Regions from separate parts of the Kitasatospora sp. NPDC048715 genome, predicted to be linked through region 3. Evidence: riboswitches for the same ligand, from Rfam matches in the RefSeq annotation. Region 3 holds a riboswitch; each other region holds the start of a gene.
The links. Region 3 has a riboswitch for cyclic di-AMP ahead of ACGFSC_RS33405 (LysM peptidoglycan-binding domain-containing M23 family metallopeptidase). Riboswitches for the same ligand answer to the same signal wherever they lie in the genome.
Positions count from the first base shown of each region.

Region 1 (3,197 bases), on a different contig from region 3:
GCCGGGTGGCGGAGTTCGAGCCGCGGGTGCAGCAGCTCACCGACCGGCTGATCGACGGCTTCGCGCAGCGCGGTTCGGCGGACCTGATCCACGAGTTCGCCTTCCCGCTCCCCATCTACGCGATCTGCGACCTGCTGGGCGTGCCGGCCGAGGACCAGGACGACTTCCGGGACTGGGCCGGGATGATGGTGCGCCACACGAAGCCGGGCCACGGCGGCGGGCAGCGCGGCGGCGTGGGGCGGGCGGTGAAGCGGATGCGGGCGTACCTGCTGGAGCTGATCCACCGCAAGCGAGCGGACCTCGGGGACGACCTGATCTCGGGCCTGATCCGGGCCAGTGACCACGGTGAGCACCTGACCGAGAACGAGGCCGCGGCGATGGCCTTCATCCTCCTGTTCGCGGGTTTCGAGACCACCGTGAACCTGATCGGCAACGGCACGTACGCCCTGCTGCGCAATCCGGAGCAGCGCCGGTTGCTGCAGGAGTCGGTGGCCCGCGGGGAGAGCGCGCTGCTGGAGACCGGGATCGAGGAACTCCTGCGATACGACGGGCCGGTGGAGATGGCGACCTGGCGGTTCGCGACCCGTCCGCTGACCATCGGCGGGGTGGACATCCCGGTCGGCGACCCGGTGCTGGTGGTGCTCGCCGCGGCGGACCGCGACCCGGCCCGGTTCGCGGCCGAGAACACCCTGGACCTGGCCCGGACGGACAACCCCCACCTGGGCTTCGGGCACGGCATCCACTACTGCATCGGCGCTCCGCTCGCCCGCTTGGAGGGTCGTGCCGCGCTGACCACGCTGCTTTCCCGGCTGCCCGATCTCCGGCTCGCGGAAAACGCGGACGACCTGCGGTGGCGCGGTGGTCTGATCATGCGTGGGCTGCGCGAACTCCCGGTGGAATTCAGTCCGGAGAGCCGTTCCCCGCACGCCTCTCCGCAGACCCCTCCGCACGCTCCTTCGCAGGCCTCTCCGCAGGCCTCTCCGCACGCTCCCGCCACGCCTCCGACGTGCTGAGATCGCCCTGACGGGACGTCGCGAACCACCTGCCGGCGGGGGTGTGAACACCCATCAATCCGGACATAACACCGCCGTTGGTAGGCGATCGAACACGCGCCGTAATTATTGTGTGATATCGACGATATGAGCTTGTGATTGGTCTGATGATCTGTCTACTCTCCCTGGAGTTCGCAGCTGCGGACCTCGTACGCGGAACGCCGAGTCCTGCCCGCCGCGTCACGGGAAACCGACCAGAACCCTGGGCAGGGGCGGGGGAACCAGGTTTGTTGCCGTCTCCCCACGGCTTGGGGTGAAGCCGCCCGAGCGGAATCGTTTCCGCATACGGCGGCCGGGCCACCTCCCGGTCCGAACCCGACAGCTCACCTCGCAGGCGTGCGGAGAGGGACCTCTTCATGCTGTTCGTTGGAACTGGCCGTCACCGTCGTCGCACCCAGGCCGAGAAGGCCATCGCCGTCGCCGGTGTGGCCGGCGTCGGACTCGCGATGCCGCTCCTCACCGCCACCGGTGCCTCCGCCGCCCCCGCCTCCACCTGGGACGCCGTCGCCCAGTGCGAGGCCGGTGGCAACTGGAGCATCAACACCGGCAACGGCTTCTACGGCGGCCTCCAGTTCACCTCCAGCACCTGGAAGGCGTACGGCGGCACCGCCTACGCGCCGCAGGCCAACCAGGCCAGCAAGGCCCAGCAGATCTCGGTCGCCGAGAAGGTGCTGGCCTCGCAGGGCCCGGGTGCCTGGCCGGTCTGCTCCCAGAAGGCCGGTCTGACCAAGGGCGGCGCCCCGGCCGCGGTCGACACCTCCTCGGACGCCAAGCCGCAGTCCGCGCCCAAGCAGCAGACCCCGAAGCCCGCCGCCAAGCCGGCCGAGAAGCCGGTCGCGCAGCAGCCCGCCGCCCAGAAGCAGGCCCCGAAGCAGGCCTCGAAGCCCGCCGCGCAGCCGGTCCAGCAGGCCGCCCCGCAGCAGCAGGCGCAGCCGCAGACCCCGGGCTTCTCCGGCAAGGCCGGCTGGGACGCCGACGCCAAGGTGTACTGGTACCAGAGCAACGGCGCCTGGTACTGGACCAGCCACCAGAGCGTCTACCAGCAGTACGCCGGCCAGGCCGCCGCCCAGCCGCAGTACGCCCCGCAGGCCGCGCAGTCGGCCCCGCAGGCCACCGGCCACGACTACACCGTCCGCGCCGGTGACACCCTGTCGACCATCGCCGCCGCCCAGGGCGTGTCCGGAGGCTGGCACGCGCTGTACGAGCAGAACCACGGCACGGTCGGCGGCGACCCGAACCTGATCATGCCCGGCCAGGTGCTGCACCTCGGCTGAGCCGGCCCGCTCGACGCCTGCCCGCCCGCCGCCGGCCCGCCCGCCGCGCCCGGTGCCGACGCCGCCTCACCCCGCCGTCCGAAGGGGACCGGTCCTACCGGTCCCCTTCGTCCGCATTCGCCCGCTCCGGTGGGACAAGCTGGGACAAGCAGGTGAACTACCGGTGGGTAGTGGGGCCACACGCTGAGACGGGACCGAGGCGGACGTGGCCCCGGGAGCCCGGGCGGTTAGGCTCTGGTCGTAACGACTCCGCAATCGTCCTGCTGACAGCACCACCGTCAGACCGGACCCTGCTTCCGCAAGGAGATGCCTCGTGCCGTCCATCGATGTCGTCGTAGCCCGTGAGATCCTCGACTCCCGCGGCAACCCCACGGTCGAGGTCGAGGTCGGCCTCGACGACGGCAGCACGGGTCGTGCCGCTGTCCCGTCGGGTGCTTCCACCGGTGCCTTCGAGGCGCTGGAGCTGCGTGACGGTGACAAGAACCGCTACTTCGGCAAGGGCGTCGAGAAGGCCGTCCTGGCCGTCATCGAGCAGATCGGCCCGGAGCTGGTCGGCTACGACGCCACCGAGCAGCGCCTGATCGACCAGGCCATGCTGGACCTGGACGCCACCCCGGACAAGTCCTCGCTCGGCGCCAACGCCATCCTGGGCGTCTCGCTGGCCGTCGCGCACGCCGCCTCCGAGGCCAGCGACCTGCCGCTGTTCCGCTACCTGGGCGGCCCGAACGCGCACGTCCTGCCGGTCCCGATGATGAACATCCTCAACGGCGGGTCGCACGCGGACTCCAACGTCGACATCCAGGAGTTCATGATCGCCCCGATCGGCGCGGAGTCCTTCTCCGAGGCCGTCCGCTGGGGCGTCGAGGTCTAC
Region 1 is NZ_JBICVH010000028.1:127,995-131,191, forward strand. It holds gene ACGFSC_RS39775 (cytochrome P450) at 1-1,013, shown strand, start outside; cyclic di-AMP (ydaO/yuaA leader) riboswitch at 1,235-1,403, shown strand; gene ACGFSC_RS39780 (transglycosylase family protein) at 1,409-2,326, shown strand; gene eno (phosphopyruvate hydratase) at 2,640-3,197, shown strand, end outside.
Region 1: it holds a riboswitch for cyclic di-AMP, as region 3 does, so the genes downstream of both, ACGFSC_RS39780 (transglycosylase family protein) here and ACGFSC_RS33405 (LysM peptidoglycan-binding domain-containing M23 family metallopeptidase) in region 3, are expected to answer to the same signal.

Region 2 (3,197 bases), on a different contig from region 3:
GCCAGTCGCGGGCCGGTGAGTCGTACGGGGACCATGGCTGCCGACCCTATCCCCGCCCGGCGGCTACCGTTCGGACTATGAACGACGAAGACCTGCGGCTCGCCCCCCGCACCAAGGCCGCCGACCTGCTCGCCTGGGCGGCCGGGCAGGACCGCGCGCCGGTGGCCGAGGCGCCGCTGCGCGCGGTGCTGGCGCTGCTGGAGCTGGGCGACGGCAGGATGCACGACGGCTGGCCGGAACTGACCTCCGACGCGGTGGAGCACCTGCTGTACGAGCGGCTCCACCTGTACGTCCAACCCGCACCCGAGGAGGACCCGCTCGCCTACGGCGACGCCGTCCGGCTGCTGATCGACCACCAGCGGGCGGCCCGGCGGCTGAACGCCAAGCGCCAGGAGCGGCTGCACGAGGAGGCCGAGTGGCAGGGCGAGGTCGCGGCCGGGCTGCTGCGCCGCGCCGACCTGGTGACCTGGCCCCGGCTGTACGCGGTGCTGCTGCACGCGTACGGGGTGGACGTCACGGACGGGGCGGCGGTGCGGGACTGGCTGGCCGGCTTCGCGGAGCTCGCGGAGGAGGACCGGCTGGCCGCGTACGAGGCGCTGGTGCCGGCCGGCTGGCTGGACGAGCCGGACGAACAGGGCTGGGGCCCGGGCCGGGTGCTGTCGGTCGGCATGGCCACCGACGGCGCCCGGCGGCTGCTGGAGCAGGGCCTGATGCGGCGCAGCTACCGCAACCTGGCCGAGCTGACCGCGCAGGGGCGGCCGATGCCGGACGAACTGGCCGGGGACTTCGGGCAGTTCGAGGAGGCGGCGGTCGACGCGGCGCTCGACCTGTTCGGCGGGTGGACGGTGCCGGGACTGCCCCGGCTGCTGGTGACGGAGTTCCCGGAGCTGGCGCCGGAGCCGGGCCAGGAGGAGATCGAGGCGTACCTGGCGCAGCTGCCCGCCGAGGAGTGAGACCTCGCACGAAGGCCCCGGCCCGGAGCGGCTGCTCCGGGCCGGGGCCTTCTCGCGTGCGCGTCGGGTTCTCTCGCGCGGGTGCGCGGGCCTCTCGCGGGTGCGTCGGGTTTCTCGCGGGTGCGTCGGGTTTCTCGCGCGGGTCAGGGGTTGAGGCCGCGCTGCTGGAGCCAGGGCTCCGGGTCGACCGGGGCGCCGCCGCCGGGGCGGACCTCCATGTGCAGGTGCGGCCCGGTGACGTTGCCGGTCGCGCCGACCTTGCCGATCTGCTGGCCGGGGGCGACCTTGCCGGAGCCCTTGGTGATCGAGGAGAGGTGGCAGTACCAGATCTCGGTGCCGTCGGGCAGGGTCTCGACGATCCGGTAGCCGTACGAGCCGGCCCAGCCGGCCGAGGTGATGGTGCCCTGGCCGAGCGCGTAGACCGGGGTGCCGGTGTCGGCGGCGAAGTCCAGGCCGGTGTGCAGGTTGGCCCAGTAGCGGGCGCTCTGGCCGTAGTGGGCGGAGAGCCGGTAGTCCTTCACCGGGAGGGTGAGGGCGGCGGCCTTGACCCGCTCGGCCTCCTCGGCGGCGCGCTTGGCCTCGGCCTCCTTGGCGACGGCCTTGGCCTCCGCCTCCTGCGCGGCCTGGAGCCGGGCGGTCTCCTCGGCGGCGGTGCGCTGGCTGTCGGCCTGGTGCTGGATGCGGGCGGCGAGCGCGAGGCCGGGGTCGGCGGAGAGGGCGACCGGGGTCTCGTCCGGGGCCTCGACGGCGGGGGCGGCGGCCGGGGTCGCCGAGGCGAAGCCGGTGGCGCCCAGGGTGGCGGCGACGGCGGTGACGCCGAGCAGTGGGGAGGCTCCGCGGGTCTGACGCGGCATCCGGTGGCGGTTGGTCTCGACCTCCGCGGGGAAGTCCTCCGGGCCGAAGGCCTCGGGGCCGTCCGTGCCGGGGTGGTCGAGGAGCTGGGTACCGGCTGCGAAGCCGGCCGGGTGTGCCGGGGTGTGCGTCGACGCCACGGAGGCGCGCTCCTTTCCTTCCTTCGCGCCTACCGGGTTAGCTGACGGGTTCGGAGCAGGAAGGTCTCCTACGGCTGGGCCGGAGCCCCGCCGATTCACCCCAAGGAACATGGTTCCCCGGCTCCCTGACCTGCCCGGAGGCGGGTCGGCGGGATTAGGCGACGGCGCACGGTGCCGTCTGGGTACGGCGTTGACAACCGCGCTGCGTTATCAAACGTTAATCCTAGGAGGCTCTGATTCCAAGCCATCCGTTCGGAGCAGCCTAGGGCAAAGTGATCGGACGTCAACGAACGACACCGGCGAACACCCCCCTCGCGCACGGCCCCATCTGAGTACTCCTACTCATGTGCGCCCCGGCCGGGCGGCCACATCCTGGCGCCATGAGCACATCGATGCAGACCCGCACCACGGCCGCGTACCACATCCAGGCCGTCCTCTCCTTCGCCCTGTCGGGCGTCGCCCTCGCCGTCGGGATCGCCTACCTGCCGGTCGGCGGGTGGACCAGGGCCTTCCTCGGGATCGGCCTCCTCTACACCGTCACCTCGGCGTTCACCCTGGCGAAGGTGATCCGGGACCGGCAGGAGTCCAACGAGATGGTCACCCGGGTGGACCAGGCCAGGCTGGAGAAGCTGCTCAGCGAGCACGACCCGTTCAAGGTGGAGGGAGTCTGATCGCCCCTTCCTCTCTCCACCCGCTCCTCCCGCTCCACCCCTCACCCGGCCGTTCGCTTGACAGCTAAGGCTATTAGCCTTAGCTTTATGGCTATCGGCCCGCACGCCGATGTCCCGCACCGGCGGCCCGAGGAGGACCCCATGAACGGCACCATCACCCCGAGCACCCAGTACCTGACCGTTCCCGGCGGCCGGATCGCCTTCGACGACACCCGGCGGGGCGACGGCACCCCCGTCGTCCTGCTCCCGGGCATGCTCGACAGCCGGGCCGCCTACCGGCACCTGCGCCCGCTGCTCGTCGCCGCCGGCCACCGCGTCGTCACCGTGGACCTGCGGGGCTTCGGCGAGTCCTCCGTCGAGTGGGACGACTACGGCCCGGCCGCGATCGCCGGCGACGTCCTCGCCCTGCTCGACCACCTCGGCATCGAGCGCGCCGTCCTCGCCGGGAACTCCTACACCGGGGCGACCGTCGTCAGGGCCGCCGGGGACGCGCCCGAGCGGGTCGCCGGGATCGTCCTGCTCAACGCCTTCGTCGAGAACCCGCCGCCGGGCGCCCTGATGCGCGGCGTCATGGGCCTGAT
Region 2 is NZ_JBICVH010000021.1:213,598-216,794, reverse strand. It holds gene ACGFSC_RS34650 (GNAT family protein) at 1-35, opposite strand, end outside; gene ACGFSC_RS34645 (hypothetical protein) at 78-953, shown strand; gene ACGFSC_RS34640 (M23 family metallopeptidase) at 1,097-1,945, opposite strand; cyclic di-AMP (ydaO/yuaA leader) riboswitch at 1,958-2,116, opposite strand; gene ACGFSC_RS34635 (YiaA/YiaB family inner membrane protein) at 2,326-2,616, shown strand; gene ACGFSC_RS34630 (alpha/beta hydrolase) at 2,758-3,197, shown strand, end outside.
Region 2: it holds a riboswitch for cyclic di-AMP, as region 3 does, so the genes downstream of both, ACGFSC_RS34640 (M23 family metallopeptidase) here and ACGFSC_RS33405 (LysM peptidoglycan-binding domain-containing M23 family metallopeptidase) in region 3, are expected to answer to the same signal.

Region 3 (3,197 bases):
TACGAGGAGCCGGGGCCGATGCGCAGCATCAGCAGCACCCCGGCGGCGCACAGCAGGGGGCCGACGGTCAGCGGGACGCGCGGGCCGATCCGTTTGCCGAGGCGCCCGGCGCGCGCGGACAGCGCCAGCATCAGCACGGTGATCGGCACCAGGGCGAAGCCCGACACCAGCGGCGAGAACCCGGACACGATCTGGAGCTGCACCACCAGCAGGAAGAAGACCCCGCTGAACGCCGCGTACACGCACAGGGTGACCAGGTTCACCGCGGTGAACAGCCGGGAGGAGAACAGCCCGAGCGGCAGCATCGGTTCGGGGGCGCGGCGCTCGACGGCCACGAAGGCGACGCCGAGCGCCACCCCGATCACCCCGCTGACCCAGACCGCCGGGGACAGGCCCTCGCCGGCCGCAGTCAGCGCGTAGGTGATCGCGCCGAGCGCGAGGGCGGCGAGCACGGCGCCGAGCACGTCGAAGCGGCCGGTGGCGGCCTCGTCCCGGGTCTCCGGCACCGACCGGGTGGTCACCGCGATCACGGCGGCGGCGAGCGGCAGGTTCAGCAGGAAGATCCAGCGCCAGCCGGGGCCGTCCACCAGCCAGCCGCCGAGGAAGGGGCCGATCGCGGCGGACACCCCGCCGAGGCCGGACCAGAGCCCGACCGCGGCCGAGCGGTCGTCGGGGTGGAAGACGGCCTGGAGCATGGCGAGCGAGCCGGGGGTGAGCAGCGCCCCGCCGATGCCCTGGACGGCGCGGGCGGCGATCAGCACGTGGATGTTCGGCGCCGCGGCGCAGGCCGCGGAGGCGATGGCGAACCAGACCACGCCGATCAGGAAGACCTTGCGCCGCCCGTACCGGTCGCCGAGCGCGCCGCCGAGCAGGATCAGGCCCGCCAGGGTGAGCAGATAGGCGTTCAGAGTCCATTGCAGGGACGCCAGGGAGGCGCCGAGGTCGGCGCCGATCCGGGGCAGGGCGACGTTCACGACGGTGCCGTCGAGCATCGCCATGCTGGAGCCGAGCACGGTCGCCAGTAGTACCCAGCGACCCTGCGCGGTGCCCAGGCGCAGGGTGCCGGCCTCGGAGGTGGCCACGGGCGAATCCTGCGCTGCCGGGGCGCACGTGACAAGGGTCACCGGTGGGTGTGTTGACGGTCGGCGGTGCGTGAACGGGTGGCTGCGTTCCGTCGCCGATCTCGGCGCAGGGTCGTGGATCAGTGGCGGGGGGTGAATGGGTTGTGTACGCACCGTGGGGTCCGGTCTGCGGAGGGTCACCGGAACGGGGGAGATGGTTGCCCTTTCAAGAGATCGACATTGCTTCACCCGAACGGATGGGTTTTAGTTCAGCGACCGCCCGGCCAGTCCGGACGGATCCACCGGGTGGAACGCCGAGTCCTGCCGCTGCCCGGTGGTTCGAAACGAACTCTGTACGGCAGGAGCGGGGGACCCACAGGTAAGTCGCCGGACCGGAGTTCGCGCCTCAGGGCGCGGGCGTCCAGGACCGGCTAGGGGTGAAGCCGCGCATGCGGCCGGGCAACTCCAGCCCGAACCCGACAGCTCACCTCGCAGGCGTCGGAGAGGAAAATTCCATGCCTGCTCAGGCTCGTCGTATCGCCCTGCCCCGCGCCGCCCGAATCGGCATCGCGACCGCCGTCACCGGTGTCTCCTTCGCCCTCCCGCTCGTCACCGCGGTGAGCGCCCAGGCCCACACTGTTCCGGCCGCCCCGGCCGCGCAGGCCGCCGCCTCCACGGACGCCAAGCCGGCCGCGCCGGCCGCTGCCCCGGCCACCCCGGCCGCGCAGGAGAGCTACCGCGTCGTCAGCGGAGACACCCTGTCCAAGATCGCCGACGCCAAGAACGTCGAGGGCGGCTGGCGCGCGCTGTACGAGCAGAACCGCTCGGTCGTCGGTGCCGACCCGAACCTGATCTTCCCGGGCCAGCAGCTCGCGCTGTCGGGCCACGCCGCCGCGCCGGCCGCCGACGCCGCCCCGGCCAAGCCGGCCGCCCCGGCGAAGCCCGCCCAGCCGGCCGCCCAGGCGACCCAGGCCGCCAAGCCGCAGGCCCAGGTCCAGGTGAAGACCGAGGCCGCCAAGCCGTCCGCCCAGCTCCAGACCCAGCTGCAGGTCGCCGCTCCGGCTGCGGTCGTGACCGCCACTCCGGTCGCCGCCGCCACCTCCGGCTTCGTCGCCCCGCTGGCCAACCCGAGGCTCGGCACCGCCTACGGCGTGGCCGGCTCGATGTGGGCCTCCGGCCACCACACCGGCCAGGACTTCGTCGCCTCCACCGGCACCCCGCTGCGCGCCGTCGCCAACGGCGTCGTGGTCAAGGCCGGCAACGGCGGCGCCTACGGCAACGAGGTCGAGATCAAGCTCGCCGACGGCCACTACGCCGAGTACGCGCACCTCTCCTCGATCGGCGTGAGGATCGGTCAGGCCGTCACCGCCGGCCAGCAGATCGGCCTCTCCGGCGCCACCGGCAACGTGACCGGCCCGCACCTGCACTTCGAGATCCGCAACGGCTCGGAGTACGGCTCGGACATCAACCCGGTCGCCTACCTGCGCGCGCACGGCGTCGCGCTCTGACCCGGGGCCGCTGAGCCCCGAGGGTTTTCGGAACCACCGCTGCTGCGGGGCGAATCGATCCTCCGGGATGGTCATGTCGGGTGACCGCTCGACCGGGTGATCGCCGCACGGCGGACATGGGCGCGGGACACGCCCAGGCCGGCCCGGCCGCACGAGGACCTCCTCGTACGGCCGGGCCGGCCGCTGCCGTTTCCGGGCCCGTCCGGTCGTGCCCCGGCCGTCCGGCGGGTTCCGGAGCGTCGTTCGACCGGTCGAACGCGGCGTCAACCCGACTGCTCCGGAGGGCCGTCGGCCCGATCGCGGGGCTGCTCCGGCGCGCCATGCTGTCGGACGGTCAGCGTCCGGCCGGTCCGGCGGTCGGGCGGGTCCGGGAGGCGAGGAGGCCGGATGGCGGTCCGGAGCGGGGACGTGGCGGGGGAGAAGGCCGGGCGGGAGCGGCCGGGTACGGGCGGCGTCGACCGGCTGAAGGCGGACTCGGTCGGCCTGGTCGGCGTGGTGTTCATGGCGCTCGCCACCGCCGCCCCGATCACCGCGATGACGGGCAACCTGCCGATCATCGTCGGGCAGGGCAACGGCGCCGGCGCGCCCGCCGCGTACGTCGTGGCGACCGTGGTGCTGACGGTGTTCT
Region 3 is NZ_JBICVH010000020.1:202,916-206,112, reverse strand. It holds gene ACGFSC_RS33410 (MFS transporter) at 1-1,082, opposite strand, end outside; cyclic di-AMP (ydaO/yuaA leader) riboswitch at 1,374-1,574, shown strand; gene ACGFSC_RS33405 (LysM peptidoglycan-binding domain-containing M23 family metallopeptidase) at 1,577-2,569, shown strand; gene ACGFSC_RS33400 (APC family permease) at 2,957-3,197, shown strand, end outside.

Region 4 (3,197 bases), on a different contig from region 3:
GCAAAACGGATAGATCTTCACTAGGGTCTGGCGTCAAACCTATTTTCCGGAATCTCATCCCATCAGGTGAGTCCGTTGGAAGAAGGAGCAGGACCCTTGGCCTCCCACCGCCGTCCCAAGCAGCCGAGCCGCGCGCGGATCTCCGTGCTCACCGCTGCTGCTGCGACCGCGGTCGCCCTCTCCGCCCAGGTGGCCGCGCACGCCGCGCCGCAGCCGAACAAAACGGACGTCAAGGCGCAGATCGACCAGCTCCAGGAGGAGCAGGAGCAGGCGGCGGAGAAGTACAACGGCGCCAAGGAGCGGGCCGACCAGCTGCGCAAGCAGGCCGACCAGCTGCAGGACCAGGTGGCCCGCAGCCAGGAGCAGATGACCCAGCTCCAGGGCGGCCTCGCCGAGGTGGCGGGCGAGCAGTACCGCACCGGCGGCATCGACCCGTCCGTCCAGCTGATGCTCACCTCCGACCCGTCCGGCTACCTGGAGAAGGCCTCCACCGTCCAGCAGGCCAGCAGCAGCCAGGCCGAGGCGCTCAAGGGGCTGCTGGACCAGCAGCGCCGGCTGGACCAGGAGAAGGTCGAGGCCTCCGCCGTGCTCGCCTCGCTGGACACCACCACCAAGGACCTGAACCAGGCCAAGGCGGACGTCAACACCAAGCTGAAGGCCGCCCAGGACCTGCTGAACTCGCTGAGCGCCACCGACCGCGCCGCGCTGAAGGCCCAGCAGGCGCAGGACGACCGCGCCTCGCGCGGCAGCGACCGGGTCGACCTCAGCAGCCTGCCGCCGGCCAGCGGCTACGCGGCCGTGGCGATGGCCAAGGCGATGAGCAAGCAGGGCTCGCCGTACGTGTGGGGCGCCACCGGCTCGACCACCTTCGACTGCTCGGGCCTGATGGTCTGGGCGTACGGGCAGGCGGGCGTCTCGCTGCCGCGCACCTCGCAGGAGCAGGGCCACTACGGCACCCGGGTGCCCTCGCTGGACCAGGCCCAGCCGGGCGACCTGGTGGTCTACGGCAACGACATGCACCACGTCGGGATGTACATCGGCAACGGCATGGTGGTCCACGCGCCGCACACCGGTGACGTGGTGAAGGTGATGAAGGCCGACGCGATGTCGATCAACACGATCCGCCGGGTCTGACGGCCCGACACGCCCGCGGGGCCCTTCCGGGGGCTGTGAAAAGCGCCACCCCTCGTTCGGGGGTGGCGTTCGGCTTTCCGTCCCTTCGCGACCACATGCTGAGAACTGATCAGCCATCTGTGTGCCAGTGGTCACCATCGGTCATTTTCACAGAAGAACTTGGGAAATCTTTGGTCTTTTTTCTGACAAGGATTTGAACCGATCACGGTTCAGTTACTAGGGTCGTGCCCTGAACCACCGCACTGTCGATCGCCCAGCCAGGGTGGCGGCGGTGGTTACCGTCGAGTTCGTGAGGCAGCGGGGCAGGTCGAAGCGACTGCCCGACAGGGGAGCCCAGTGTTTTGGGGGCGCTGCGGAGCGGAGCCGGGGAACCACGTTCCTCCGGGGTGAATCGACGCCAGGTCGGCCGATGGAACGGCCGTGAGGCGTCGTAGGGCATGCTTCCGGCCCGAACCCGTCAGCTCACCCGGTAGGCGGACGTAGGAAGAAGGAGTCCGCCTTCGTGGCGTCCCATCGTCGTCCCAAGCCCGCAGGCCGCGCCCGGGTCTCGATCCTGACCGGTGTCGCCGCGGCAGCCGTCGTCCTCTCCGCGCAAGGCGCCCACGCCGACCCGCAGCCGACCAAGGAACAGGTCAAGGGGCAGGTCGACCAGCTCAACGAGCAGGCCGAGATCGCGACCGAGAACTACAACGCGGCCCAGGCCAAGCAGCAGGAGCTGGAGAAGCAGGTCTCCGGCATGCAGGACCAGGTGGCCCGTCAGCAGGCCCAGGTCACCGAGCTCCAGGGCGGCCTGGCCGAGATCGCCGGCGAGCAGTACCGCAACGGGGGCATATCCCCGACCGTCCAGCTGATGTTCTCCTCCAGCCCGGACACCTTCCTCAGCCAGGCCGACGCGCTGAACCAGGCCGGCAGCACCCAGAAGGGTCAGCTGAAGGAGCTCCAGGAGCAGCAGCGCAAGCTCGACCAGGACCGCAACGAGGCCCAGGGCAAGCTCGCCGAGCTGGAGTCGACCACCCAGCAGCTGAAGGCCTCCAAGGAGGAGGTCCAGGGCAAGCTGAAGGCGGCCCAGGACCTGCTCAACACGCTGACCGAGCAGGAGCGCCAGGCGCTGCGCCAGGCCGAGGAGAAGGCCGCGGCCGACGCCAAGGCCAAGGCCGACGCCGCCCAGGCCCAGCAGCAGCAGGCCGACCGCGCCTCCCGCGACAACAGCCGCGGCGACCTCGCGGCCGGCTCGACCGCCTCGGCCGGCTCGACCGCCTCCTCCCCGGTGAAGGTGGCCCCGGGCAGCTCGCGCGGTGCCGCCGCGCTCTCGGCCGCCGCCTCCAAGATCGGCAGCCCGTACGTCTGGGGCGCCACCGGCCCGGGCTCCTTCGACTGCTCCGGTCTGATGGTCTGGGCGTTCAACCAGGCGGGCGTGTCGCTGCCGCGCACCTCGCAGGCGCAGGCCTCGGCCGGCACCCGGATCGGCTCGGACATCTCCCAGGCCCAGCCCGGCGACCTGCTGATCTTCTACACCGACGCCCACCACGTCGGCATCTACGCGGGCAACGGCCAGGTGCTGCACGCGCCCAAGCCGGGCGCGTCGGTGCGCTACGAGGCCGTCACCAACATGCCGCTGGCCTCCATCGTGCGGGTCTGATCACCGCTCGGACGCTTCCAGGCCCGGCCTCCCCCAGGGGAGGCCGGGCCTGCGGTTTTTCCTGCGGCTTTTCCCGAGGGCCGATCAAATGTCCGACAACAGCCTGAATATTCGGGTTGGCAGGGGTTTGGACTCGCTTGCCCTGACTCGCTAACGTCTGCCACCGGACTCCCGCTCGACGGCCGCCCGTCCCGGTGCGGCGGCGGGAGCCGCGCCGCAGGATTGGAGCCGCTGCCGCCATGCCCGTGCACCGCCGTTCCCAACTGCTCGCCCGGGCGCTGGTGCTGACCGCGGCCGCCGCCACCGCCCTGGGTGTGGCCGCCGGAGGCAGCGCCCAGGCCGCCCCCGGCAGCCCCGACCCGGGCGACCGCCAGGACGTCAAGACGCAGGTGGAACAGCTGTACGACGAGGCCGAGCAGGCGTC
Region 4 is NZ_JBICVH010000018.1:61,546-64,742, reverse strand. It holds gene ACGFSC_RS30400 (NlpC/P60 family protein) at 97-1,134, shown strand; cyclic di-AMP (ydaO/yuaA leader) riboswitch at 1,473-1,626, shown strand; gene ACGFSC_RS30395 (NlpC/P60 family protein) at 1,637-2,773, shown strand; gene ACGFSC_RS30390 (NlpC/P60 family protein) at 3,013-3,197, shown strand, end outside.
Region 4: it holds a riboswitch for cyclic di-AMP, as region 3 does, so the genes downstream of both, ACGFSC_RS30395 (NlpC/P60 family protein) here and ACGFSC_RS33405 (LysM peptidoglycan-binding domain-containing M23 family metallopeptidase) in region 3, are expected to answer to the same signal.